2 regions of the Thalassolituus sp. UBA2009 genome follow, and region 1 is predicted to be linked to the other one. Evidence: predicted binding sites of a transcription regulator. Region 1 holds the regulator's gene; the other holds the start of a gene.
The links. Region 1 encodes FNR, which switches genes on or off when oxygen is low (the NO sensors DNR and NnrR bind a similar motif). Its sites were predicted from a motif close to TTGATNTANATCAA; they were not measured.

Region 1 (20,879 bases):
GTAAATTAAGCAATACGTCGCTGATGCGCTGCGCGGTTTGTTGCGGGGTGTAGAGTTTGCCGGCGGCGATATTCTGCTGAAACGGTGCCGACAGGCCGGTGTTGGTGGTGCCGGGGTGTACGGCGGCAACCAGGCAGTTCGGCGCTTTGCGCTGCCATTCTATGCTGAGGTTTTTTATAAACATATTGAGCGCGGCCTTGCTCATGCGGTAGCTGTACCAGCCGCCCAGCTGGTTGTCGCTGATGCAGCCGACCATGGCCGATAACGATAACCAGCGCAGCTGGCTGCCGCGTTTAATAAAGGGAGCCAGCGCCTGAGCGGTGTGAATATGGCTTATCACGTTGCTTTGCAGGCTGTGCTGCAGCCAGTCGGCGCTGAGTTCTTGCAGGGATTTTTCCGGGCCGTTTTGCGGATTATGGAGTATGCCGTTGCAGACGATGACAGCATCGGGGGTGCCTTCACGGCGGATAAAGGCCTGCAGCTCGGCCACGCTGTGCGGCTCGCGGGTATCGGTCTGGCAATGGGCGCTGGCGGCGGAGTCTGGTCCGCGGCCACTGCTGATTACGCGCACGGTCTGGCCTGTCTGCCCTTGCCCTTGAACCTGTCCCTGATTCTGGTTCTGCCAGTGCTCAATTAAGGCTTTGGCAATTTCGCTGCCACTACCGGCAATCCACAATGTGCGCATGTTATGTCCTTTTTTATTTCTTTTTGCGGTTTAAAGCGGGCTGCCGCATTGCATTCAACCGGCAGCGACTCTACCTTATTGGAAACAGACACACAGAGTAAGGAACATCCGCATGATTAAGGTGATTATCGAGCGCAATATTGCCGAGGGTATGGAATCCACCTATGAGCAGATTATGAAAACCATGCTGCGCACGATGGTTGAAGCACCGGGCTATACCTCCGGTGTTAACTATATCGATATGAAAAACAGTGCCCACCGGGTGATTATTACTACCTGGCAGAGCGAACAGGCGTGGGATATGTGGAAGCATACCGAGCAGCGTGCGGCTCTGCTGGCGGCAATTAAACCGATTCTGGTAGATGAAGAGAAAATTACCCTGCTGACGGTGTGATGAACGATCTGTTTTTGTTCTGACATGCCCGGCCTGACAGCCAGCAGTGACACAGAGAGTAACCAGCAATGCCCGCCCTGTTTTCAGGGCGGGCATTGTTGTTTTAGGCATTGTTGTTTTAAAAGCCGCACTCTGCGAAAGCGAGAATTTTTTGGGGAATGAAGTGAGTGAGATGACGCGGCGAATAACCTTTGTGGAATAACACCTGTGGGAACGACTTTCAGTCGTGATGTTAGTTATCACTGCAAAAATGCCGTTCCCGCTGCAGTAATTTCGCGGGCAAGGCCCGCTCCTGCGGGAAAGACGACATTTCAGATATGCGCGGCGTTTTATTTCGCGGGCACGGCCCGCTCCTACGGGAAAGGCGACATTTTCAGATATGAGCGGTGTTTCATTTCGCGGGCATGGCCCGCTCCTGCGGGGTATATCGGTATATGCGTCGATTATTCTTTGGTTAATCGGAGCATATTCGTAGGAGCGGGCCATGCCCGCGAATTACGCCAGAGGTTATGTTATAGGTAGGTTGTTTAAGCTCAGCCACAAGGAGTGTGGTATGCCGCAATTCCATCCATTCACAGGCCATAAACAACTGCGTATCGGACGTTTTTCCGAGACAGGTCGTGTGTATCTGATCACCACCAGTACGTTTGATCGGGAACGTATTTTTTCTGAATGGCGTTATGCAAGAGCTGCTATTCAGGCATTTCTGCAGCCATCATTGTTGAAAAAATCCCGGGTAATGACCTGGGTATTAATGCCGGATCATGTTCATTGGTTACTACAGCCAGGTGATGATGCCGGGCTGTCCCGACTGGTAGGAGCGATGAAATCATCTTCGGCACGGGCAGTAAGGCAAGCCGGTTGTAAGCGGCGTGTCTGGGCACCGGCATTTCATGACCATGCTGTGCGCTGTGAAGACGATATTCTGCCACTGGCTCGATACGTTGTGGCAAATCCTCTGCGTGCAGGATTGGTACGCAGAGTTGGGGAGTATCCATTCTGGGATGCAATCTGGATGTGAATCACAGGCCGGGATTTTATTGCGGATTTTGCCCGAATCGCGGCATATGCATGATCGCGGGCATGGCCCGCTCCTACGAATATTTATCCGACCGCACCTGCATTTGCTGGTTTTAGTCTTTATCAATAGACGTCTTTACGGTAACGCCCCTGCTGTTGCAGGCGCTCGGTTGCACGTTTGCCGAGCCATTGTTGCAGCAGCTGATCGATATCGCTGGCCATGCCATCACGACTGCCGCAGATATAAATCGCCGCGTCTTGTTTCAGCCATTGCCGCAGGCGTTTTTGTTCACGTTGCAGCGCATGTTGCACATAGCCGCGGTGGCTTCGTCCGCACAGCGCGGGCAGTTCTGCAGCGCCGGAGGCGCGTGAGTAACAGCGGTCGAGCTCAGTAAGTACGCCGCTCTGATACCAGTGGTCGAGTTCCTGCTGCCAGATGCGGTCATGTTCCGGGCTGCGTTCACCAAACAGCAACCAGCAAGGGGCTTGTGAGTTTTGCAGGCTGCGCTGTTTGAGGTGGGCACGCAGTCCGGCCAGGCCGGTGCCATTGCCGATCAGTATCAGTGGCACAGCCGTTGGCGGCGCATGAAAAGCAGGGTTACTGCGCACGCTGAACAGGCTTGTGCTGCCGGGCTGCCATTGCTGGCACAACCAGCCGGAGCCCAGTCCGGGTTCGCCGTTATCGTGGTGCTGTTCACGCACCAGCAGGCGCAGATGATTCTCTTCTGGCAGGCTGGCAATGCTGTAGTCACGGTAACGGCCGGCCAGCCATAAGCGGGCAATATCTCCGGCCTGCCAGTGGCTGTGTTGCGGCTTACTCAGATGCAGTTCATACAAAGCAGCTCCCGGACTGCCGGGGTTTAACCACAGCCGTTGCTCCAGCGTCAGTTCTTCTTTGGCGCTATCACAGCCTTGCGCAGTATCAGCCACCGAGAATCCCTGCTCTGCCAGTTGCTGCTGCCATTGCTCAATAGACCGGCGCTCAAGACGGTTAACGCACAGTGGCGCAAACATGGGTTGCGCACCGCCCTGTTGCAGCTGTTTGTGCAGCTGCAGACCAAAAGCGCAGAACTGTGGGTAGTCGTCGTCGCCCAGAGCCAGCACGGCGTAGCGTACATCCTGCACAACATGCTGGCCCTGCCGCTGACTGTGCTGCAGACGGCGGATAAAATGCTGGCCGTTGGCCGGCGCTTCACCATCGCCACAGGTGCTGGCAATGATCAGTAAGCGACGGCTGACAGCCAGTTGCTGCCGGCTCAGCTGGTTAAGAGGCAGCAGGCTAACTGCCTCACCACCCTGCTCTAACTGCTGCGCTAAATCCCCGGCCAGTGCGGCTGCCGTGCCGCCTTCGCTGGCATAGGCAACAAGGGTTGCAGGCAAATCAGAATGAGCAGCGCGGCGGTTGTGCCAGCGCTGCCGCAGGGAAGCGCGAAAACACCAGAGGGCGAGCAGGCACCAGCCAAGTATCAGCAGGCTGGCCTGCCCCCAGGGTTGCAGAGAGATCATGATCAGTCCGGCAGAACCTCAAGCACGGCCACATAGCTGCCGCTGCGTTCGGTGGCGGGTTTTTGCGCTTTATTGTCTTTGTATTCGGCTTCCAGAAAGTAACGTCCGGCGCCGTTCCAGCGTACGGTGATTTCACCTTTGCTGTTGGTTTTCAGGGTGATTGCTTCCTGCGCATTGCGGTAGCGGGTGCCTTCGCGGATCAGGGTAACGTCGGCACCCTGCGCGGCTTCACCGTCGATCAGAAAACGGAAGCTGGCCTCTTCGCTGGCAAACAAATCGTTCGGATGCGTGACGGCCACCAGCTCCAGTCCCTGCCCGCTGGCTGCCAGTGCGTTGCGGGATGGCGCGCCCAGGGTGACAAAGGTTTCCATACGGCGGGACGCCTGCGATACCACTAATTTGTCGGCGTTTTCCGGGACAGCTTTGGCAAAACCTTCGGCGCTGTATTGCTCACCACGGCCCGGATACATGCGGCGCTGCCCGTCTTCTTCCCACAAGGCACGCAGACCGGATGAGGCGATAAACAGGCGATAGGTGCCTTCCTGTGTTAACGGCAGATCAAACACGCTGCGGTATTTGCCGGTGTGCAGGTTTTCAACCTGACCGGCGCTGCCGTCGGGGTTGAGCACCTGCACGCCAGCGAAGCGGCCGGGGTTGTAGTTGGCCAGGAAGATGTCGTTGGAAACCGCGGCATCAAAGCTGACCCAGCGGTTTTCGCCGGACAGTACGGTTTCCTGCGGTACGATCCAGGCGCGGTGTGCCTGTACGGCCACACTGCCCAACACCAACGCGGCGACAAAGAATGGTTTGAATGGGGTTTTATTCAACATGTTGGTGTCCTGTTCAGGGTTTAATGCTTACAGCCACAGCACCCAGTTCGGTGCTGCCGCTGGCGGTGAAAGTAGCGGCTTTGGTTGGCGGCCAGCTGAACGGAATATCGACCACTTCGCGCCCGCCCACTTCACGCGCGGCTTCTATCCGCAGGGTGTAATCACCTTCGGCCAGTTCATGCAGAGGCGCGCTGCCGAAGTGGAATTGCAGATGATGCTGACCCGGCCCTTTGGTCGCGCCGGTAACACCATCCACCGGCATCTGCAGTGTGCGGCCGCTGCGACGCCACCACTGGCGCATATCTTTCAGCCATTTTTCGCCTTCGTTATTGCGCATTTCTGCGTCGTACCAAACGGCCAGATTAGTGACGGCTCTGGTGCTGTTGTTTTCAATCCAGATGGCAACATAGGGTTTGTGATATTCAGCGACGTTCAGTTGCGGTATTTCGACCGCGAGGCTCAGCTCGGCGGCGCTTGCCGATTGCACAGTCACGCATTGTGTTGCGGCCAGCAGCAACGCCGGCAGCAGCGAACGCGGTATCGGGTTCTTCATATTCATTCCTTTAATGCACGCTCAAAATAATGATCAGCAGCGGGATAACCACGCCCAGTGCCACCAACGGCCAGGTGGATGGGCGCTGGCGGGCGTAACGCACCAGCAGCCATAAACCGCTGAGTGAGAAAATCAGACACAGCAGCGAAAAAATATCGATAAACCATGACCACAGAGGGCCGGTATTGCGGCCTTTATGCAGGTCGTTCAGGTACGAAATCCAGCCGCGTTCGGTGCGCTCGTAAAGCAGCACTCCGCTGTCGGTTTCAATGCTCAACCAGGCATCACCGCCGGGTCTGGGCATGCCCAGATACACTTCATTGCCCTGCCATTCGGCGTCCGCCGCAGGCACGCTGATGCCGTGTTCCTGCAGCAGCCATTGGCGCAGCGCCAGCGGTAATGGCCCGGCACTGCGCCCGGACAGGGTTTTCAGCAAGGTGGCAGACAGCTCGGTTTCCAGCGTTACCGTCACCGGTTCCGCCTTGATGTCCGCCGCGTGGTTTAACGTGATGCCGGTAAAGGCAAACAGAATCATGCCCACCAGACAGAGGGCGGAGCTGATCCAGTGCCACTGGCGCAGGCTGCCAAAAACGATGCCCGATACCGGCAGGCGGGCAGATAAAGATCGGATCATCCGGGATACATCACAGGCAGGGCTCAGACGGCGTTAGATGGGCAGCATTCTAGCAGGAAAGCCGCAAATACGAACAATTAGCATTAGCGAATTTACATTTCTATTCACTTATCACTCAATAATATTTCTTACCTCCCGGCAGAAGCAGCCAGAAGCCAGCGAAACAAAAACGACACAAGCATACGGCCCCGAATGGGGCCGTATGCTTACGCAGGCGGTGGCGGTAATAGCATCAGAAGCGGTAGTTCACGCCCAGCCACAGGTTGCGGCGTTTGTCTTTGTTGTTGTAATCGTCGATGTAGGTGATTTCACCGTCGTCATCGTAATCACCGTCGGCGGCATCACCCTCAACCCCATCCTGAAAACGGGTCTGATAAGTGGTGAAGTCTTCGTCCAGCAGGTTGTTGATACGACCGTTAACGCTCAGGTTGGTGCTGATTTCATACGACGCACCGAGGTGCAGTACGTTGTAGTTTTTGAAGTACAGCGCGTTGCCGTCTTCATCCACATCACGGAAGCGTGACGAGCGGGTTTCGCTGGTCAGATAAACGTTGGCTTTGTCGCTGATGTCCCAGCCCAGCGTCAGGTTCGACATGTGCTTGGCACTGTTGGTCAGCGGCTGGCCTTGTTCATTACCGGACAGCTGTTTGCTGTCGGTGTAGGTGTAGTTGGCACGCAATGACAGCGCTTCACTCATTTGCCAGCGGGCCGCTACTTCAGCGCCACGCACCAGCGCTTCGTCGATATTGATTTTCTGGCTGTAGGTGGTGTAGTTCAGCGTTTCGTACTCACCCAGATTCACACACGGCTTGGCGCCGTTCGTGCTGGCACAGGTTGGTACCCGGTCGCCGCTGGCGATCTTATCTTTGAACTTGTTATGGAAGGCGGTGATATTGAAGTTATGGCCACCTTCGGTCGCTTCCCAGTAGAGCGCCAGCTCGCTGTTGACGCTTTTCTCCGGCTCCAGATCCGGGTTACCGGCAAACGGACTGGTGCCCTGCCCGCCAAAACCGGTGATGCCGTTAAACAAGTCGGTGGTTTTCGGGGTTTTATAACCGGTCGATACGCCACCTTTGACGGTCCAGCTCAGATCAAGATTGTATACACCGTACAGGCGCGGGCTGACATTACTGCCGAAGACATCGTGGTTGTCGTAACGCACACCGGTGGTCAGGGTGAAATCATTCAGCATCGACCAGTTATCTTCAGCAAACAGCGAGTACATGGTGAAGTCGGAGGTTTCGCTGCCGGCATCGCCCCCTTCCAGACCAAACACACCGTCTTTCAGTTCTGCGACAATCACCTGACCGCCAACCACGACCTGGTGATGGCCATAGAAATCGTTGACTGGCATATCCACCTTGGCATCCAGGGTGTACTGGCTGCTTTCCATGGTGCGTTTCGGACGCGGCAGGAAAGTCTCAGCCGCGATGGTTTTGCGCTCATCGACGCTCAGGCCGGTATAAGCGCCGGTGCCGTCGTAGATCTGTTGAAGCAGTTCACGCTCAGCGACCGAGAAAGGCACCGTGCGCCCTTCATTAGAGGTGGCGATATGCTGCAGCGACACCCAGCTGCTGCCGAATGACCATTCGCCTTCATGGGCAATGGCCCACTGATCACGGGTAAATTCCTGATCTTTGGCGTAACCGACCCGTGGCTGCACCTGACCACCGCGCGCACGCCAGATGGTGTCAATGCTGTCGACCGTGCCCAGCGGGAAGGTGCCATCCGCCAGCGGTTTGTTGTCGTAGGTCTGTTTTGACTGATCGATATCCAGCGTCAGGGTCTGATTGGCGGCCGGTTTCCAGTTCACGCCAAAGCCCAGATTGGTGTTGGTGTTATCGGTGGTTTTGCCGCCGGAACCAAAGCCCAGGGTACGCTTACGGCTGACGCCGGCAGGATCGGTGACATCCTCATATTCAGGTTCGGAGGCGTCACGCTGGTACAGACTGCCGCGCAGCTCAATACCCAGTACATCTTTGATCGCCGGACCCATCAGACTGAAATCGGCAGTGGTGTCATTACCGTATTCGTCCTGCTCCTGAAATGAGCGCCCGATCGTGACAGAACCCGCCCACTCGTCAGTGACTTTTTTGGTGATGATGTTAATCACGCCACCCAGCGCATCGGCACCGTAGAGGGTTGAAGCCGGGCCACGGATAACTTCGATACGTTCAATCGCATCCAGTGGCGGAACATGGTTGAACTGATTACCGCCGAAATTATTCGGGTAAATATCGCCGTGGTTGTTCTGGCGGCGGCCATCGATCAGCAGCAGAGTGTAATCCGCTCCCATGCCACGGATACTGACCGAACCCTGGCCGGTTTTATCGCGGGTTTCACCAATATCCACACCTTCCAGTTCGCGCACGGCATCCAGCAGAGTCATATAAGGACGGGAGCGCAGATCTTCCTGAGTAATCACAGAAATACTGGCCGGTGCTTCAACGACCTTCTGCTCAAAACCAGCGGCTGATACCACCATTTTGCTGAGGTCTACCGGATTTTTTTCTGCCTGTTCCGCTTGCGCAGAAAAACCGGCCAAGGCAATCGCGGCTGGCAAAACGGCCTGGCGCCAGAGAGTCGGTCTGATCATTGTGCTATCCCCTGTTAAAACATGCTGGTCATAAATCAGGCTTTTCTGACAAGCCCATCAAAAACGCCGGCATGCTAACAAGAACAAAACACATTTACGAATAGTTTTTATTTAGATAAGAAATTAAATCTCATTTGTGTTGTCTGGCCGGTTATTGCACCCGGGAACGAACAAAGGCCGCCACCGCTGCCGCAGCGTGCTGCATATGCTGTTCATGGCTATAGCCGGATTTTTTACGCGGTTTTAAGTCATGGTCGCCGTCTTCCAGCCACAACAACTGCAGTGCAGCATCAAGGGCATAGCCGTCCACTTCTTCTTTATCGCCCAATGCGTCACGCGTGCCCTGCACAATCAGCAGAGGTTGCTGCAACTGTTGCAGATGATCTGTGCGCAGCGACTCAGGTTTACCCGGCGGATGAAACGGATACCCCAGACAGGCGCAACCGCGGATATCGGTGCCGGCATTTTTTTCTGCTTCCTGTATTAATAAAGAAGCAACCCGCCCGCCCATGGATTTTCCGCCAATGATACAAGGACGATCCAACTGGCGGATTAATGCGCGGTAATCGTCCAGCAGTGCCGGCATACGCTGTGGCGGGCGGCGTTTACCGTCAATGGCACGCTGTTCCATATAAGGAAAATCAAAACGCACGACATAGATTTCCTGCGCGGCAATCAATTCTGCCATCCGTTGCATAAATTCGCTGTCACTGCCGGCACCGGCGCCATGGGCGAAAATAAATAACGGATCACGCGAATTACCATTTTCTGTGTATTTTTTGTTCATTTAAATTCCGTTCAGACATGGCCTTCAGGGAAAATTGTCGCATGACTTGCAATTGTATTTCCCGTCCCCAGTGCTTCTTGCGCTATATCAAGATTCACGGTTGCCACTTCCTTATGATTTGCTCAACCGTTATCAGGATAACTTACAGCTATTCTGTAGCGGCAGAGAGTGTGGGCTGTTTGCTGGAGCAAACCATCAGCACGATGGTGAGAGACGTTCTCAGTTAGCTGTTCATAAGCTCCATAAAAGCAGGATAACCTGCTGTAAAATCTGGTGTTTTTCCGGTGTTTGATTGCAAATAACAGCATCAAACACCATAATTGCGCCGATTTTTTTAACCCTCAATCCTCGCTGTTAAATGGAATCTGATCATGAGCACAGCATTTGACCATCCCGAGTACAACTACAAGGTGGTAAGACAATTTGCCATCATGACCGTAGTTTGGGGCATTGTTGGCATGGCGGTCGGTGTACTTATCGCTGCCCAGCTGGCTTGGCCTGCACTGAACTTTGATACCCCTTGGCTGTCTTTCGGTCGTTTACGTCCGCTGCACACCAATGCGGTTATTTTTGCTTTCGGTGGTTCTGCACTGTTTGCAACTTCTTACTACATTGTGCAGCGCACCTGCCGTACGCGTCTGTTCTCAGACACCCTGGCAAGCTTCACCTTCTGGGGCTGGAATGCCGTGATCGTTGCAGCGGCTATTACTCTGCCAATGGGTCTGACCTCTACCAAGGAATACGCTGAGCTGGAATGGCCAATCGATATTCTGGTAACTCTGGTATGGGTTTCTTATGTTGTGAACTTCCTCGGCACGCTGGCTATCCGTAAAGAAAGCCACATCTATGTTGCCAACTGGTTCTTCGCAGCCTTCATGATCATGATTGCGATCCTGTACGTGGGTAACAACCTGGCCGTACCGGTATCCCTGACCAAATCTTACTCCATCTGGGCCGGTACTATTGACGCCATGATCCAGTGGTGGTGGGGCCATAATGCGGTAGGTTTCTTCCTGACTGCAGGCTTCCTGGGGATTATGTACTACTTCGTGCCTAAGCAGGCTGGCCGTCCGGTTTACTCTTACCGTCTGTCCATCGTGCACTTCTGGGCCCTGATCTCTATCTACGTATGGGCCGGTGCTCACCACCTGCACTACTCTGCTCTGCCTGACTGGGCTCAGACTTCCGGTATGGTTATGTCTCTGATCCTGCTGGCACCAAGCTGGGGCGGTATGATCAACGGTATGATGACGCTGTCTGGTGCATGGCACAAACTGCGTAACGACCCTATCCTGCGCTTCCTGGTTGTATCTCTGTCTTTCTACGGTATGTCTACCTTCGAAGGCCCGATGATGTCGATCAAGACCGTAAACGCGCTGTCTCACAACACTGACTGGACCATTGGTCACGTTCACTCCGGTGCTCTGGGCTGGGTTGCCATGGTATCTATCGGTGCCCTGTACCACCTGATCCCAATCATGTTCGGCCGCAAAGCCGGTGACATGCACTCCATCAAACTGATCAACGTTCACTTCTGGCTGTCCACCATTGGTACCGTACTGTACATCGCTGCGATGTGGGTAAACGGCATCATGCAGGGTCTGATGTGGCGTGCAGTTAACGCTGACGGCACCCTGACCTACAGCTTCGTTGAATCCGTAGAAGCCTCTCATGGCGGCTATGTGGTTCGTGTACTGGGTGGCGCACTGTTCCTGACCGGTATGCTGATCATGGCTTACAACGTGTTCATGACTGTTCGCGCGGCCAAGAAAGAAGCTGGCAACGCAGTCGCAGCACAGGCTTAAGGAGTACTGAAACATGATTAAGCACGACAATATTGAGAAAAGCCTGCCGTTGATGGTGGTGATGATTGTCATCGCACTGAGCTGGGGCGGCATGGCGGAAATTGTTCCACTGTTCTGGCACAACGACACCAACAAGCCGGTTGAAGGCCTGGAACCTTACACTGCTCTGCAGCTGGAAGGTCGTGACATCTACATCCGTGAAGGTTGCCACGTATGTCACACCCAGATGGTTCGTCCGTTCCGTGCAGAAACCGAGCGTTACGGCCCATACTCCACTGCTGGTGAATCGGTATACGAGCACCCGTTCCTGTGGGGTTCCAAGCGTACCGGTCCTGACCTGGCACGTGTTGGTGGCCGTTACTCTGATGAGTGGCACCGTGCACACATGTACAACCCACGTGACGTTGTACCTGAGTCCATCATGCCGTCTTATCCATGGTTGTTTGAAGATAAGGTCGATGGCCGCCTGACTCCGAAGAAAATGGAAGCTCTGCGTATGGTCGGCGTACCGTACACCGATGCTGACATCGAAGGTGCCAAAGAGGCCGTTGATGGCAAACGTGAAATCGAAGCTCTGGTTGCTTATCTGCAGCACCTGGGCACTGTAGTCACTAAACGGTAAATCCCATGGATATTAACGACGTGCGCGGTTTGGGCAGCGTTTTCGCCCTGATAGCTTTTCTCGGCATACTCTGGTGGGCCTATGGCTCCAGCCGTAAAAAGCGTTTTGACAACGACGCTCAGATTCCATTTCTCGAAAACGAAGAAATGCCGGCGCACGACGATAAAGATCGGAGTAAATAAATATGTTAAGCACTTTCTGGCAAGTGTGGGTCGCGGTCATCGTACTGGGATCCATGATTGGTTGCGGCGTACTGATCATGTACACCAGCCGCGGCCAGCGTAAAGATGAAACTGACCAGACTACTGGTCATGATTACGACGGTATTCAGGAACTGGACAACCCGCTGCCACGCTGGTGGGTATTTATGTTCTGGGCAACCATCGTGTTTGGTTTTGGCTATCTGGGCGTGTACGGCCTGGGCAACGTTAACGGCCTGCTGACTGTTGAAGTCGACGGCGAACAGGTTGCCTGGTCTTCTACCAACCAGTGGAAAGCTGAAGTACAGAAGTTCGATGCTGACATCGCACCACTGTACTCCAAGTACACCGCTACTCCGGTTGAAGAACTGGTCAAAGACGCAGACGCCCTGCAAACCGGCCAGCGCCTGTTCAAGAGCAACTGTGCTGTGTGCCACGGCTCTACCGCCAAAGGTGCTCAGGGCTTCCCTAACCTGACCGATAACGATTGGTTGTACGGTGGCGCTCCTGAGAACATCAAGCACACCCTGACTTACGGTCGTCAGGGCGCGATGCCTGCATGGGGTGCAGTACTGGGTGAAGAAGGTACCACTGACATGGTGAACTACGTTCGCAGCCTGTCTGGCCTGAAGCACGATGCAGAAGCCGCTGAAAAAGCAGCGCCTAAATTCCAGCAACTGTGTATGGCTTGTCACGGTGCAGATGGTAAAGGCAGCCAGCTGGTTGGTGCACCAAACCTGACTGACGATATCTGGTTATATGGCGGTTCTTCCAAGCAGATTGAGTTCACTCTGAAGCATGGTCGTAACGGTAAAATGCCAGCGCATCTGGAAATTCTTGGCAACAACGCTGAAGCCAAGATCCACCTGCTGACCACTTACGTTTACTCGCTGTCTCATCAGCAGTAAGCGCAGCAAGACCCCGGTCAGGCAAAACTAACCGGGGTTGAGCTAAGGCAATAAAAACAGAAAAAAGCGGCTTAAAGCCGCTTTTTTCGTTATAGCGACAGGCAACAAGCTATATAATTGCCGCGTTATATAGAGCGCTGTGGGGCCCTGCTCCGTCTCTGGTTTCGCAAAGCGCCGTCATGCACATCCAACCAAGGTGATTTGCCGTTATGAGTAATATTCCGGTCAAAGATGTCACACCAAAAACCCAAAGCATGTATGAAAAACGTAAGAAAATTTACGTTCGTGAAATTGAGGGTTTTTTCCAGAAATTACGTACATGGTCGCTGTGGGCGTTAATGCTCGGCTATTTCGGCAGTGCCTGGCTTAACTGGGAAGGCCGACAGGCCATTCTGTTCGATCTGCCGGCGCGCCAGTTTCATATTTTTGGTATTACCTTCTGGCCGCAGGATTTTATGCTGCTGTCGTGGCTGTTAATTATCTGCGCTTTTGGCCTGTTCACTATTACTAACCTTGCCGGTCGTATCTGGTGTGGTTACACCTGCCCGCAGTCGGCCTGGTCATTTATTTTTATGTGGATTGAAGAGCGTACCGAAGGTACCCGCAACGCCCGCATGAAACTCGACAAAGAACCGATGAGCGCGAGCAAATTCCGCAAAAAAGCCCTGAAGCATACTTTGTGGATGATTATCGCCATCTGGACCGGCATAACCTTCGTCGGTTACTTCACCCCGATCCGCGAACTGGTACCGGATTTCTTCACCCTGAACATCGGTGGCTGGGGTTTATTCTGGATTGCGTTTTTTACCGCGGCCACCTACATCAATGCCGGCTGGATGCGTGAGCAGGTCTGTATTTATATGTGCCCTTATGCACGTTTCCAGTCGGTTATGTACGATCCGGATACCCTGGCTGTTTCCTACGATGTTAACCGTGGTGAACCACGTGGCAAACGCAGCAAAAAAGCCAAGGAAGAAAGCGACACAACCCAGCTTGGTGACTGTGTTGACTGCTCCCTGTGCGTGCAGGTATGTCCGACCGGTATCGATATCCGTGATGGTCTGCAATACCAGTGTATCGGCTGCGCTCTGTGCATCGATGCCTGTGACTCCATTATGGAAAAACTGGATAAGCCGAAGGGTCTGATCCGTTACACCACCGAAAATGAGCTGGAAGGTAAAAAGACTCACTTCTTCCGTCCGCGTCTGGTCGGTTATGCCGCACTGCTGCTGATTATGATGGGCGCATTCATGTACGCCATCGGCACCCGCACACCGTTCAAGCTGGATATTGAACGTGACCGCAGCGCGCTCTATCAGATGACCGCCAACGACACCGTAACCAATGCGTATACGCTGAAGCTGATCAACATGTCGCAAAGCCCAAAAACCTACACTCTGAGCCTGGATGGTCTGGAAGGTATGAAGATGGATGCGCCAACCACTCAGTTTCTGCGTGTGAACGAGCTGAAAGAAGTGCTTCTGACCATCGAAATTGATCCGGAAGAAGTGCATATGCCAGCCAGTAAAGTGGATATTGAATTCGTCATCACCGATGCCGATACCGGTGAAGAAGTGGCACGCGAAGAAAGCCGCTTTATTGCCCCACGCAATTAATCTGAGGAAAAGATTCGCCTCCGCGAAACCATGACCCGTGTCAGCGAATCTGACAAATCCAAACTGGAGACTGACCGCCCAAGTGGTTAAACTTGGGCGGTTTTTTTTATCCCGCCCGATGCCGATTGAGAAGTCTATGAACACCGAATCCAAAGAACACGCTCCCTGGTACAAAGAACCCATGGTGTGGCTGGTTGCGGGCCTTCCGCTATTGGCTATCTGCTGGGGTTTTGTGATGCTGACACTGGCCCTTGAATCCAAGGATTCCCTCGTCAGCGACAGCTACTACAAAGACGGCGTCAGCTACACCGAAAACGTCGAAGCCGATGCCCATGCTGCCCGCCTGCAGATCAAGGCCGATCTGACGTTCAGCGAAAACGAAATCCACCTGGCCCTGAACGGCTATCTGGATGAAGAACCTGCAACCCTGCAACTGCAACTGATTCACCCTACCCTGCAGGAACGTGACCTGACCGTGCTGCTGCAACGCCTGGGCGATGGCCACTATGCCGGTGTCAATGAACTGGTATTGCCGGAACGCCGCCATATCTGGCTGCTCAGCCACGAACAGCAGTGGCGTATCCGTGGTACCGAACTGATTGAAGCTGACAAGGTTATTAACTTACACGCCAAATGAATGCCCATTCAGCCCAAGAGCGCTGTTTTCACTGTGGTGAAGCCACCACCGAAGGTGAGCGCTGGTCAACCCTGATTGATGGCCAACGGCAGCCGATGTGCTGCCCGGGCTGCAAAGCCATTGCCGAAACCATCGTCGCCAGTGGCCTGAAAGACTATTACCGCCACCGCACCGAACTGCCGGAACTGTCGCCGGCTGAACTGGAAGACAGCGATCTTTCGGCGCGCGAATCCCTCACCCTGTATGACAGCGAAGCCCTGCAGCGGCGCTTTGTCGCCCATCTGAGCGGCAACCAGCAAGGCGAAGCGGAAGCCACGTTTATCATCGACGGCATCAGCTGTGCCGCCTGTGCCTGGCTGATTGAGCACCGTATCAGCCAGTTGCCGGGCGTAAAAAACGCTGTACTTAACCTGTCCAACCACCGCCTGGTGGTACGCTGGCAGTACGACCAGATTGCCGTATCCAGTATTGCCGAGGCGATTTACCGCCTGGGCTACAAAGCCTCGCCGTTTTCTGCCACTGAACAGGAAGAGCAGCGCCATCGCGAGGGTAAACTGGCGATCCGCCGTCTCGCGGTTGCCGGTATCGGCACCATGCAGGTGATGATGCTCGCGGTGCCTCTGTATGTGGGCATGGCTGAGCAATACGAATTTTTTATGCGCCTGGCCTCAATGGTCATGACCCTGCCGGTGGTGCTGTTCAGCGCCCGGCCGTTCTTTACTGCCGCCCTGCGTGATCTGCGCACCCGCCATCTGACCATGGATGTGCCCGTATCGCTGGCCATTGTGCTGGCATTCTGTTCGAGCATCTGGAGCACCATGAATCAGGGCGTCGAGGTGTATTTTGACTCGGTCTGTATGTTCACTTTCTTCCTGCTGCTTGGCCGTTTTCTCGAAATGCGCGCCCGTCACCGGATGGGGAAAGCCGGTAATAATCTGCTGACGCTGCTGCCCAATATTGCGTTAAAGGTTGGTGACGACGGTGTTGAGCAGGTTATTGCCAGTGAAGACATCCGTATTGGTGACATGCTGCGCCTGAAACCCGGCCATGCCATTCCCGCTGACGGAGTGGTGATCGAAGGCCGCAGCTCGGTTGATGAAGCCGCACTGACCGGTGAATACCTGCCGATCAGCAAGAAAGCCGGTGATCGCCTGATCGGCGGTACGTTTAACGTTGAAAGCCCGCTGCTGATGAAGGTCACCGCGACCGGCGCCGAAGCGCAGTTATCGACCATCATGCGTCTGATGGACCGCGCCCAGCAGGAAAAACCGCGCGCTGCGCTGCTGGCCGACAAAATTGCCAGCCACTTTGTTGCGGCGGTGCTGATCATCTCCAGCTCGGTCTTTACCTTCTGGTGGCTGCAAGGCGATGAACACGCCTTTTTCATCGCCCTCAGCGTGCTGGTTGTAACCTGCCCCTGCGCCCTGTCACTGGCTACGCCAACGGCTCTGACAGCCGCCACGGCCGCACTGCGCGAACGCGGATTGTTAATCAGCAAAGGCCATGTGCTGGAAGTTCTGCCACAGATTAACCGTGTGGTGTTCGATAAAACCGGCACCCTGACCCAGGGCAAATTAACCCTGGAGCAGGTCGAACCTCTGGCGGATCTGGATGAAGCTCAGCTGCTGACCCTGATCGCCGGCCTTGAGAAACACTCAACCCATCCGATTGCCCGTGCCTTCCGCACCATCAAAGCGGCTGCCGTAGAGAACACAGAACAAACCGCCGGCCAGGGCATCAGCGGCCAGTGGAACGGGCACACTCTGCGCTTTGGCCGCGCCGATTATGCCTGGCCAGCTGCCCCCCTGACGGAGCCCGACAACAAGGCCGCTGGCCAGTGGCTGCTGCTCGCCAGTGATCAGCAACCGCTGGCCTGGGTGCGCCTGAATGACAGCCTGCGCCGCAACGCCGCGTCGATTGTCAGCGGACTTCAACAACGCGGTATCGCCGTGTCTCTGCTGACCGGCGACCCCGGCGCATCCGGTCAGGTGGTGGCGGATGCACTGGCCATTACCGACCTGCAGACCGGCGTCTCGCCAGAACAGAAACTGGCCGCAGTGCGCGCCTGGCAGCAGGCCGGTGAGCGGGTCATGATGGTCGGCGACGGCATTAACGATGTGCCGGTACTGGCCGGTGCTGATATTGCTCTGGCCGTTAACGAAGCCACCGATCTGGCTAAGACCAACGCCGATGCCATGCTTACCAACGGTCGTCTGGAAACCTTACTGACCGCTCTGGATGGTGCCACCAAGACACGCCGTATTATTGCTCAGAACATCGGCTGGGCTTTGCTGTACAATCTCATCGCATTACCGGTGGCAGCGGCAGGTTTTGTTCCGCCCTGGGCCGCTGCGATTGGCATGTCATTCAGTTCGTTACTGGTGGTCACCAACGCCCTGCGCCTGAATCGCCTGCCGGCTCCTGACTCCTCTGAGGTTTGATCGATGGATATCATTTACATCCTGGTACCGCTGTCTTTACTGCTGATCGGCATTGCCGTGCTGATCTTTTTCTGGGCGGTGAAGAGCGGCCAGTTTGAAGACATGGAATCCCCCGCCCACCGCATTCTGTTTGATGACGATGAGCCGATAAATCGCCGTCAGGACGACAGTGATCAAACCCCTTCTGACAAGCCATGATTGAGCCCCTGTCGCTGCTGACCGCCTTTCTGCTGGGGTTGTTTGGTTCCAGCCACTGTTTGGTGATGTGCGGTGGTATTGCTGCGGCTATTGGCAGCAGCGCCGGAACTCAGCGTGTCCGGGTGACGCTGCTGTTTAACACCGGGCGCATACTGAGCTACAGCATCGCCGGGCTGATAGTCGCCAGCGCAGGTCTGTGGCTGCAGAGCCAGCACCAGTGGCTGATGCTGATCTTGCGGACACTGGCCGCGCTGATGCTGATACTGATGGGGCTCTATATTGCCCGCTGGTCACTGATGCTGACCCGTATTGAGCAACTGGGCCAGGGAATCTGGAAATACCTGCAGCCTCTGACCCGCCGTTTTATGCAATCTCCGCGTGCGATAGATCGTCTGTGGCTGGGCATGCTCTGGGGCTGGTTGCCCTGCGGCCTGATTTACAGCACGCTGAGCTGGGTTGCCGCAAATGGCCAGCCTTTGCTGGGAGCCGCCGCGATGTTCGCCTTTGGTCTGGGTACCCTGCCAGCCCTGTTTGCCAGCACACTGGCGGCCAATGTACTGACGCCGTTTCTGAGCAACAACCGCGTGCGTCAGGTTGCCGGGGGATTACTGATCGGATTTGGTTTGTGGACGGCAGCATCGGTCTGGTTACTTTCTTGACAGATCGCGCGCTAATGCCGAACATAGCCGCAACTGCTGCACTTGTTACTTACTCCGACACCGGGGTTTCACTCAGGAATCAGTCATGAAAACGACACATGTTGCGCCTGCTCCACTGCGGGGCACTCAACCACACTGCCAGACCTGCTCACTGAATGCGTTGTGTCTGCCATTGTCCCTGAACGATTCCGATATGGAGCGCCTCGACGATATCATCCGCCGTGGCCGTCCGATCCAGAAAGGTCAGCTGCTGTTCCAGCAGGGCGAAGCGTTTCAATCCGTATTTGCCGTACGCACCGGTGCCCTGAAAACCTACACTCTGGCGAGTAACGGCGAAGAACAGATTACCGGTTTTCATCTGGCCTCTGAGCTGGTTGGTCTGGCCGGTTATGATAACGGCAACTATCCGTTAACCGCTAAAGCGCTGGAAACCACCACCGTCTGTGAAATTCCGCTGCAGCAACTCGACAGTCTGGCCGATGACCTGCCGGATCTGCGTAAGCAGCTGATGCGTACCATGGGCACCGAAATCCGTCATGATCAGAACATGATGCTGCTGCTCAGCAAGAAAAACGCCGAAGAACGCGTGGCCTCTTTCCTGATTGATATTTCCCAGCGTTATTCCCGTCGTGGTTTCTCGGCCAGTCATTTCCGCCTGCCGATGTCGCGGGTGGATATCAGTAACTATCTGGGCCTCGCGGTAGAAACCATCAGCCGCGTGTTTACCCGCTTCCAGAAAAACGGTCTGATCGAGACCCAGGGGAAAGAAGTGATTCTGCAGGACCCCGATATGCTGTATGAACTGGCCGGTCTGAATACTGAAAAAGAGTGTGCCGCTCACCCGCAAGAGTAAGCCGCTCACCCGTAAGCAAAAAAACCGGCCAGAGGCCGGTTTTTTTATGCCTGCCCTCTTATGCCTGTTTTCTGCTTATGAACACTCATGCAACGCCCTCTGGTACGGGAAATGCTTTTACCAGAATAAAGGCTGAACAGACGTTATTTTTCTGGCGCCGGTATCCAGGCTATCTATTGGCAATTGGTATAAAACCGCAGCAGATAAAATAATCTGATCTAAGATTGCAGAAACAGCGTCATTCAGCCGATATGACGTATAAGGAGGTGATCATGGGCATCTGCGCAAATGAACTGACCCGCTGGGTAATCCAGCCAACCCTGCAACGCATCGGGGTTAGTAACCCGATGGCCAGCACCCTGCTGCTGGCAACTGCGGCTCAGGAATCGGCTCTTGGATCGCACCTCAAAGCCGCCGGTCAACGGGCTCTCGGCATTTACCGCATTCACAGCCTGACCCACCGCCATGTATGGGACGCTTATCTGGCGCAACAGCCGGAACTGGCCAGCACCGTGCGCGGCCTTGCCAGCCAGCATGATTTTCTCAGTCACCCTCATGCCGAGCTGACCACCAACCTGTCTTATGCCACCGCCATTGCCTGGTTTATCTATGCCCGCAATGATGATTTTGTTCTGCCCGCCGATGCAACCGCAGAACAGCTCGCACGTCTGTGGAAGCGTTTTTACCATCCCCGCAGCGGCGTCAGTATTGAAGAGTTCTGCGCCAGCCTCGGTGCGGCCACTGCCCTGCTCGACCGTGCCGCCTGAGCAGGCGTACTTCCTCTCAAACGCTCTGAGCGACGTTCCTTTTTAACTGCCTGACCTGCGCAGGCGGTTCCTTCACCCGATGCATTCTGTTATAAAGCGGGCGCAATTATTCAGGGTGTTTTTATGATCGAATCCGCTGCCGAGCGCAAAGAGCAACTCGAGTTCAACAAACTGCAGAAACGCCTGCGCCGCAATGTCGGCAAGGCCATCGAAGACTACCGCATGATCGAAGACGGCGATAAGGTCATGGTTTGCCTGTCCGGCGGTAAAGATTCGTACACCATGCTCGACATTCTGCTGAGTCTGCAGAAAAGCGCACCGATTCACTTTGATATCGTGGCAGTGAATATGGATCAGAAACAACCCGGATTTCCTGAGCATGTACTGCCGGAATACCTGGATCAGCTCGGCATTGAGTATCATATCGTCGAAAAAGACACCTACAGCGTGGTGAAAGAAATTATTCCGGAAGGTAAAACCACCTGCAGTCTGTGCTCCCGCCTGCGTCGCGGCACCCTGTATGGCTTTGCCGAGAGTATTGGCGCCAACAAAATCGCTCTTGGTCACCATCGTGATGACATCATCGAAACCCTGTTCCTCAATATGTTCCATGGCGGCAAGCTCAAAGCTATGCCACCCAAGCTGCTGAGCGATGATCAGAAACACGTGCTGATCCGTCCGCTGGCTTATTGCAAAGAAAAAGACATCGAGAAATTTTCCCAGACACGGGGCTTCCCGATCATTCCGTGCAACCTGTGTGGCTCACAGGAAAACCTGCAACGTCAGAATATTAAGATGATGCTGGAACAGTGGGACAAAGAGCAGCCGGGACGCAGTGAGAATATCTTTGCCGCCATCTGTAATGTGGCACCGTCACAGTTAGGCGATACCCAGTTGTTTGATTTTGTCACCCTGCAGGACAAGCAGGATAAAGGCCATCTGTTTACCCGTCTGGATGTGGTTCAGATCGACTGATCTGAAGCTGATACCGGGCGCAGCCAAAAGAAAAAGGCGGTCACAGACCGCCTTGCAACAGACTGGTGACCAGCAGCTGATATTCTCCCGGCCCCTTCACAACAAGCTCCATTTTATAACGCCGGTCGGTAATAATGGATTCGGCCATTGCCGTCAGGTGACAGGCATCAGGACTCAGTTGCGGCTGTGGCAT
Region 2 (6,965 bases), on a different contig from region 1:
TATCCATCACCGCATCGCGCATTTCCTCGTACGGCTTATCGGCAAACATGGTCTGGATCACATCCGAGCCCAGGTTCGAGGTCATCACCAGTACGGTGTTTTTAAAGTCGACCCGGCGTCCCTGACCATCGGTCAGCTGACCATCATCCAGCACCTGCAGCAGAATGTTGAACACATCCGGATGCGCCTTTTCCACTTCATCGAGCAAAATCACCGAATACGGTTTACGCCGCACGGCCTCGGTCAGCAGGCCACCCTCTTCGTAACCAACATAACCCGGAGGCGCACCGATTAAGCGGGCCACGGAGTGTTTCTCCATATATTCCGACATATCGATACGCACCATGGCGTCTCTGCTGTCGAACAGGAAGGTCGCCAGCGCCTTACAGAGTTCGGTTTTACCGACACCGGTTGGCCCTAAGAACAGGAATGAACCATTCGGCCGGTTCGGGTCAGACAACCCGGCACGGGAACGGCGCACCGCGTTCGATACTGCAGCAATGGCCTGATCCTGCCCGACTACCGAATCGTGCAGTACCTCCTCCATACGCAGCAGTTTTTCACGCTCGCCTTCCAGCATCTTGCTGACCGGCACACCGGTCCATTTTGATACCACTTCGGCAATTTCGTCTTCGGTCACTTTATTGCGCAACAGGGTAAATTCCTGCTTACCGGAGGTTTCTGCCTCGGCGGCTGTTGCCAGCTGCTTTTCCAGCTCCGGAATACGGCCGTACTGCAGTTCTGACATACGCTGCAGATCGCCGGCACGACGCGCCGCTTCCATCTCGATCCTGGCCTGTTCCAGCTGTTCTTTCGACTTGCTGGCACCTTCAAGCAGGGCTTTTTCTTTCTTCCACACCTCTTCCAGCTCGACGTAGGCACGTCCGGCTTTATTGATCTCTTCGTTGAGATCGCTCAGACGTTTTTTCGCCGCTTCGTCTTTTTCTTTACGCAGTGCTTCACGCTCGATTTTCAGCTGAATCAGGCGTCGTTCAAGCTTGTCCATTTCCTGTGGTTTGGAGTCGATTTCCATACGGATAACCGATGCCGCCTCATCCACCAGGTCGATGGCTTTATCCGGCAGACGACGATCCGGAATATAACGCTGCGACAGCTTGGCCGCGGCTATAATCGCGCTGTCGGTAATCTGCACACCGTGGTGTACTTCGTAGCGCTCTTTTAAACCGCGCAGAATCGCAATGGAGTCTTCCACGCTCGGCTCATCAACAATCACTTTCTGGAAACGACGTTCCAGTGCCGCGTCTTTTTCAATAAATTCACGGTATTCATCTAACGTGGTCGCGCCCACGCAGTGCAGCTCACCACGGGCCAGCGCCGGTTTCAGCATATTGCCGGCATCCATTGCGCCATCGCCCTTACCGGCGCCGACCATGGTATGCAATTCATCGACAAACAGAATGATGCTGCCTTCGGCCTTGGTGACGTCTTTTAAAACGGCTTTTAAGCGCTCTTCAAATTCACCACGGTATTTGGCACCGGCCACCAGAGAGCCCATATCCAGCGACAGGATGCGCTTATGCTTCAGGTTTTCCGGCACTTCACCATTGACGATACGCTGCGCCAGACCTTCCACCACTGCGGTTTTACCCACGCCCGGAGGTCCGATCAATACCGGATTGTTTTTGGTACGGCGCTGCAGCACCTGAATGGTACGGCGGATTTCATCATCACGGCCGATCACCGGATCCAGCTTGCCCGCTTCGGCACGCTCGGTCAGGTCGATGCAGTATTTATCCAGCGACTGACGGTTATCTTCTGCATTGGCGTCCTGCACACTTTCACCGCCACGCAGTTCGTTAATGGCTTTATTAACGCCGTCTTTATTCAGACCAGCCGCGGCCAGTGCCTTACCTGTGCTGTTTTTATCGTCCAGCGCCACCAGCAGAAAAACTTCGCTCGACACATACTGGTCACCGCGTTTCTGCGCTTCTTTATCCGCCAGGTTGAGCAGACGGCCCAGCTCCGGCGCCAGCTGAATATTGCCGTCCGGACTGCTGACTTTGGGCTGCTCGTCCAGCAACGCCCGCAGGGCACGGCCAAGCTCAACGACATTGGCACCACAACGGCGCACCACATCTTTAACCGAGCTGCTTGGCTGTTCGAGCAATGCCAGCAGTAAGTGGACGGTATCAATCTGATTATGATCCTGCCCCAGCGCCAGACTCTGGCTCTCGGCCAGAGCGTTCTGCAGACTGGTGGTCAACCGATCCATACGCATATTCCAATCTCCTAAATAGACGCTCAGGGCAGACCCGAGCAGAGTTGATTCATTACCGCTTAGATGCGACCAGATTAATTTTTTTCAACACCTTCAAGATTAAATTTAGTAAAACTAATAGAAATTCATCTTGATGCAGCGCATGCAAGCGGTCAATCGCACACAAATCCCACCGCCGCCGCACGATTGCGTATAATCGCCGCCTTAGCCGTCACCTTCCTCTATATAGTGACGCAGCGCTTCTTTTAAAGTCCGGGATACACACCAGCCATGACAGCCCCTGCAATGACCGACGCCCTGCGCCGCGGTGCTTTATTCCTGCTGCTGGGTGAAGCCCTGCTGGCATTAATGGGCGCGCTGGTCAAAGACCTGTCGGACGTGCTGTCGACCGAGCAGATTGTGTTCTTCCGTAATATCGCCGGTCTGATCGTACTTGCCCCTTTATTGCTGCGCACCGGCTTAAGTGAACTGAAAACCCGGGTCTGGCACTGGCATTTGTTGCGCGGTCTGGTCGGTGTCAGTGCCATGTACTGTTACTTCTGGGCGCTGGCTCATCTGCCGCTCACCGAAGCCTTTCTGGTGAAGCTTTCGGCGCCGCTGTTTATGCCATTACTGGCACTCTGGTGGCTGAAAGAACCCGCCGGGCGCCACAGCTGGCTGGCATTACTGATCGGCTTTGCCGGGGTCAGTGTCATCCTGCAGCCTGGCGCTGAACACCCGGCCATGCTGAGTAATGGCGACAGCTACAACACAGCGCTGCTGATCGGTTTGCTCGGTGCTTTTCTGGCCGCACTGGCCAAGGTGACCATCCGCCGCATGTCGGCTACCGAATCCAGCCAGCGTATTGTGTTTTATTTTGGCCTGACCGCCGCACTGGTTTCAGCCCCCGGCGCCCTGCTCAACTGGCAGCCGGTTCCTGACAGTACCTGGCTGTGGCTGCTGGCGCTTGGCGTGGTCGCTACCAGCGGCCAGCTGGCGCTGACCCGCGCCTACCGCATCGCGCCTACCGGCAAGGTCGGTGTTTACGTTTACAGTGCGGTTATTTATGGCGCCCTGATGGGCTGGTGGTTCTGGGGAGAGATTCCGCCGTGGACGACCTGGGCCGGGGCAATTCTGATCGTGCTCGCCGGGTTGCTGAATCTGTATGCGCCGAAAAGCAGTGCTAAAAGCTGACTAAGTTGAGAGCCGGTATCGCCTGACTATGCGCCAAAGCAACACTGGCCGCTGATTTCTGCCGTGGTATGACGCTAAGCGGAGAATTCCCGGCACAGGTATAAGGCGCCATTCTCTTAGATATAAGTCTAATTTATGATCAAAACAGGCTTATTATTTCCTCAGAATTAAATATACTGGCCATTCTGATGAATTGCCTAGAATGAATCATTAATTATGTCCCGTATCGACTCATTGCAAACCTTTGTCTCCGTTGTTCGCTCGCGCAACTTTACCTCAGCGGCCGATTCACTGGGCGTCACTCCATCGGCCGTGAGCAAGCAGATCAGCGGTCTGGAAGAACGCCTTGGCGTACGCCTGCTGAACCGTACCACCCGTTCCGTCAGCCCGACCGAAGCGGGGCAGATGTTCTACCAGCACTGTGAGAATATTCTTGAGTCGATCACCGAAGCCGAAAAGCTGGTTACCGACTTTGACGTCACGCCACGTGGCCGTCTGCGTATCACCGCAATGTCGAACTTCGGCCGTCGCGAACTGGCGCGTATGTTTACCGACTTTGCGCAGAAATATCCGGATATCAGCTTCGACTTGCATATTTCCGACCGCCCGCTCGACATTGTGAAAGAAGGCTACGACTTCGCCCTGCGCCTGGGTTCACTGGAAGATTCCCGCCTGATTGCCAAGCCGGTGGCCGAGCAAAATATCGTGATCTGCGCATCAAAAGAGTATCTGGAGCGCTGGGGCACACCGGAAAAACTGGAAGACCTCAACAACCACCGCATTCTGATTGTTGCCAACGCCGAATACGCCCGCATTAACTGGCTGCGTCAGTTTGAGAAAGACCATGGCTTCAGCTTGTCCAGTGTTGAACGTAAGCTGGCAGTGAATGATATCGATCTGGTATACGAAGCCTGCCTGGCGGGTATGGGTATCACCGCCCTGCCGACCTATATTGCCGAGCGTCACCTCGAAAGTGGCGAGCTGGTACGCCTGTTTCCGGAAGTGGATATTCCGGTACGAAGTATTAAGGTTGTTTTCCCGCAGAACCGCTATCTGGCGAACAAGAGCCGTGCTTTCCTCGACTTTATTACCGCCTACTTTGACGATCCGAGTCAGAGCAACTGAGCACTGCTGTAAGCACATAAAAAAACGGGCCTTATCAGAGGCCCGTTTTTTTATGCAGTGAATGCCGCCAGATTATTCCTGAGGCAGCAGCTGGGGCGCGCAGCGCTCGTAAAAAACCCGCGGTACCTGAGCGATCTTACGCTCGTCATAATCAAAAAAGACGATACCGGTTTTGGCTTTCACCACCTGTTTGTCCTGAGCCTGATTTTCGACCCGGTAAATAAAGTCGCAACCGTATTTATTGAAGTCGGTCACACCGACATGGAAGGTCAGAATATCGCCAACAAAGGATTCTGCGGTAAAGCACACCACCAGATCCGACACCATTAACCCCAGGCCGCCAATATTAAATTCACCAAAACCATGTTCGCGTAAAAAGCGCAGCCGGGCTTCGTGTAACAAAGACACCATGCGGTCATTACCCACATGATTGCCGTAATTAATTTCCGTTACCCGCACATCCAGCGTTGTACTGAAGGTAAATTCATCGGGTAATTCGAGTTGTACTCTGGCCAAAACAGCCTCCTGATCGTCTGTTTTGCTGCCAATGCAGCAAAATCCGGGGAATTATTCTGGCAACTGCGATTCCAATGCGGTCTACTATACCGCAGCAGCCGGGGTGTTCAGATGAGCCATGCGTCTTACGCCAGCTCTCTGTGCTTTACACCAATGGCACCCAAACGGATGTTCGGCCCGCCTGAGAAACAGGCAAAAACAAAGGCCAGACACCGTAACGGTACGTGCGTACAGGCTTTACCCTGACAAAGCGCCGGCATGATAACGGCGCCCGGCGCACAGTACAAACAGATAACAACAAGGAAATCTGGCAACGACTATGCTTTCCATTTGCTTCCGCACATTGAAAATTGCGCTGACCCTTACAGCGCTGCTCACGGCCCAGCTGAGCCAGGCCACCATCCCGGAAATTGCCCCCGGCACCGCCTTCAAACCCCTTGAGCCGACCCGTGATCACGCCATGATCACCCAGCAGATCATGAACAACCTGCTGCGCGGCCATTACGAGCATCAGCGTCTGGATGACAAACTGTCATCACGGGTGCTCGATATCCTGCTCGACGATATCGACAGCACCCGCAGCTATCTGCTGGCTGCTGACGTCAAAGAATTTGAGCAATACCGTTACAGTCTGGACGAAGCCCTGAACCGCGGTGATATGCGCCCGGCCTTCATCATCTTTAACCGCTTTCAGCAGCGCGTGTCTGAGCGCCTGTCGTTTCTGCTCAACGAACTGCACAGCAAAGCCGCCGACTACCACTTCGATACTGACGAGCGGCTCGATCTCGATCGCGAAAAAGCGCCGTGGGCGACCACCAGCGCCGAACTCGACGACCTGTGGCGCAAGCGTCTGAAAAACTCCATCCTCAATCTGAAAATGGCCGGCAAAGAAAAAGACGCCATTATTGAGTTATTGAGCAAGCGCTATCAGAACCAGCTCAACCGTGTCCATCAGTCACAATCTGAAGACGCGTATCAGACCTTTATGAATGCCGTTACCCGCGCCTTCGATCCGCACACCCAGTACTTCTCGCCGCGCAACACCGAGAACTTCAATATCAATATGAGCCTGTCCTTACAGGGCATTGGCGCCGTGCTGCAAACCGAAGACGAGCACACCAAGGTGGTACGTCTGGTGCCGGCCGGCCCGGCCGCCAAAGCCGGTAACCTGCAGCCTGCCGATAAGATCATCGGCGTTGGTCAGGCCGAAGGCGATATCGTTGATGTGATCGGCTGGCGTCTGGATGAAGTGGTCGAGCTGATCCGTGGTCCGAAAAGCACCACCGTGCGGCTGGAAATTCTGCCGGCGAACTCATCCGGCACCGACAGCAAAATCATTTCCATCGTGCGTGATGAGGTCAAACTGGAAGAGCAATCCGCCCAGAAAGACGTTATCGAGGTTAAAGATGGCGACGTAACCCATAAAATCGGTGTGATCGATATTCCGACCTTCTATATCGACTTTCAGGGTCGTATGGAAAACAAGCCGGACTATAAGAGCACGACCCGTGACGTCACCGTGCTGATTAACGAACTGAAAGAAGAAGGCATCGATGGCTTGATCATTGACCTGCGCAATAACGGCGGCGGTTCGCTGGAAGAAGCCATTACCCTGACCGGCCTGTTTATTCCGCAGGGCCCGGTAGTACAGGTACGCAGCACCCACGGCCGGGTTGAAGTGTTACCCGACCAGGACCCTTCGGTGCTGTACGACGGGCCGATTACCGTTCTGGTTAACCGCCTCAGTGCGTCGGCCTCGGAAATTTTTGCCGGTGCGATTCAGGATTATGGCCGCGGTTTAATTGTCGGTGGCCAGACCTTCGGTAAAGGGACGGTTCAGAGCCTGCGTCCGCTGCGCTCCGGCCAGCTGAAAATTACCCAGGCCAAGTTCTACCGGGTATCCGGTGACAGT

Region 2: the regulator FNR is predicted to act here: its motif matches at 2,370-2,383, upstream of clpB (ATP-dependent chaperone ClpB).

The regions. Positions count from the first base shown of each region.
Region 1 covers NZ_DDCJ01000141.1:33,992-54,870, reverse strand. The annotation lists gene B3P58_RS16995 (SDR family NAD(P)-dependent oxidoreductase) at 1-685, opposite strand, end outside; gene B3P58_RS16990 (antibiotic biosynthesis monooxygenase family protein) at 798-1,079, shown strand; gene B3P58_RS16985 (REP-associated tyrosine transposase) at 1,633-2,100, shown strand; gene B3P58_RS16980 (NADPH cytochrome P450 oxidoreductase family protein) at 2,223-3,605, opposite strand; gene B3P58_RS16975 (DUF4198 domain-containing protein) at 3,608-4,435, opposite strand; gene B3P58_RS16970 (DUF2271 domain-containing protein) at 4,449-4,988, opposite strand; gene B3P58_RS16965 (PepSY-associated TM helix domain-containing protein) at 4,999-5,622, opposite strand; gene B3P58_RS16960 (TonB-dependent receptor domain-containing protein) at 5,855-8,218, opposite strand; gene B3P58_RS16955 (alpha/beta fold hydrolase) at 8,370-9,005, opposite strand; gene ccoN (cytochrome-c oxidase, cbb3-type subunit I) at 9,377-10,810, shown strand; gene ccoO (cytochrome-c oxidase, cbb3-type subunit II) at 10,827-11,432, shown strand; gene B3P58_RS16940 (cbb3-type cytochrome oxidase subunit 3) at 11,438-11,614, shown strand; gene ccoP (cytochrome-c oxidase, cbb3-type subunit III) at 11,617-12,540, shown strand; gene ccoG (cytochrome c oxidase accessory protein CcoG) at 12,750-14,156, shown strand; gene B3P58_RS16925 (FixH family protein) at 14,293-14,793, shown strand; gene B3P58_RS16920 (heavy metal translocating P-type ATPase) at 14,790-17,234, shown strand; gene ccoS (cbb3-type cytochrome oxidase assembly protein CcoS) at 17,238-17,432, shown strand; gene B3P58_RS16910 (sulfite exporter TauE/SafE family protein) at 17,429-18,091, shown strand; gene fnr (fumarate/nitrate reduction transcriptional regulator Fnr) at 18,177-18,944, shown strand; gene B3P58_RS16900 (hypothetical protein) at 19,217-19,711, shown strand; gene ttcA (tRNA 2-thiocytidine(32) synthetase TtcA) at 19,835-20,686, shown strand; gene B3P58_RS16890 (hypothetical protein) at 20,727-20,879, opposite strand, start outside.
Region 2 covers NZ_DDCJ01000153.1:22,331-29,295, forward strand. The annotation lists gene clpB (ATP-dependent chaperone ClpB) at 1-2,239, opposite strand, end outside; gene B3P58_RS19090 (DMT family transporter) at 2,510-3,412, shown strand; gene B3P58_RS19095 (LysR family transcriptional regulator) at 3,629-4,537, shown strand; gene B3P58_RS19100 (acyl-CoA thioesterase) at 4,610-5,053, opposite strand; gene B3P58_RS19105 (carboxy terminal-processing peptidase) at 5,373-6,965, shown strand, end outside.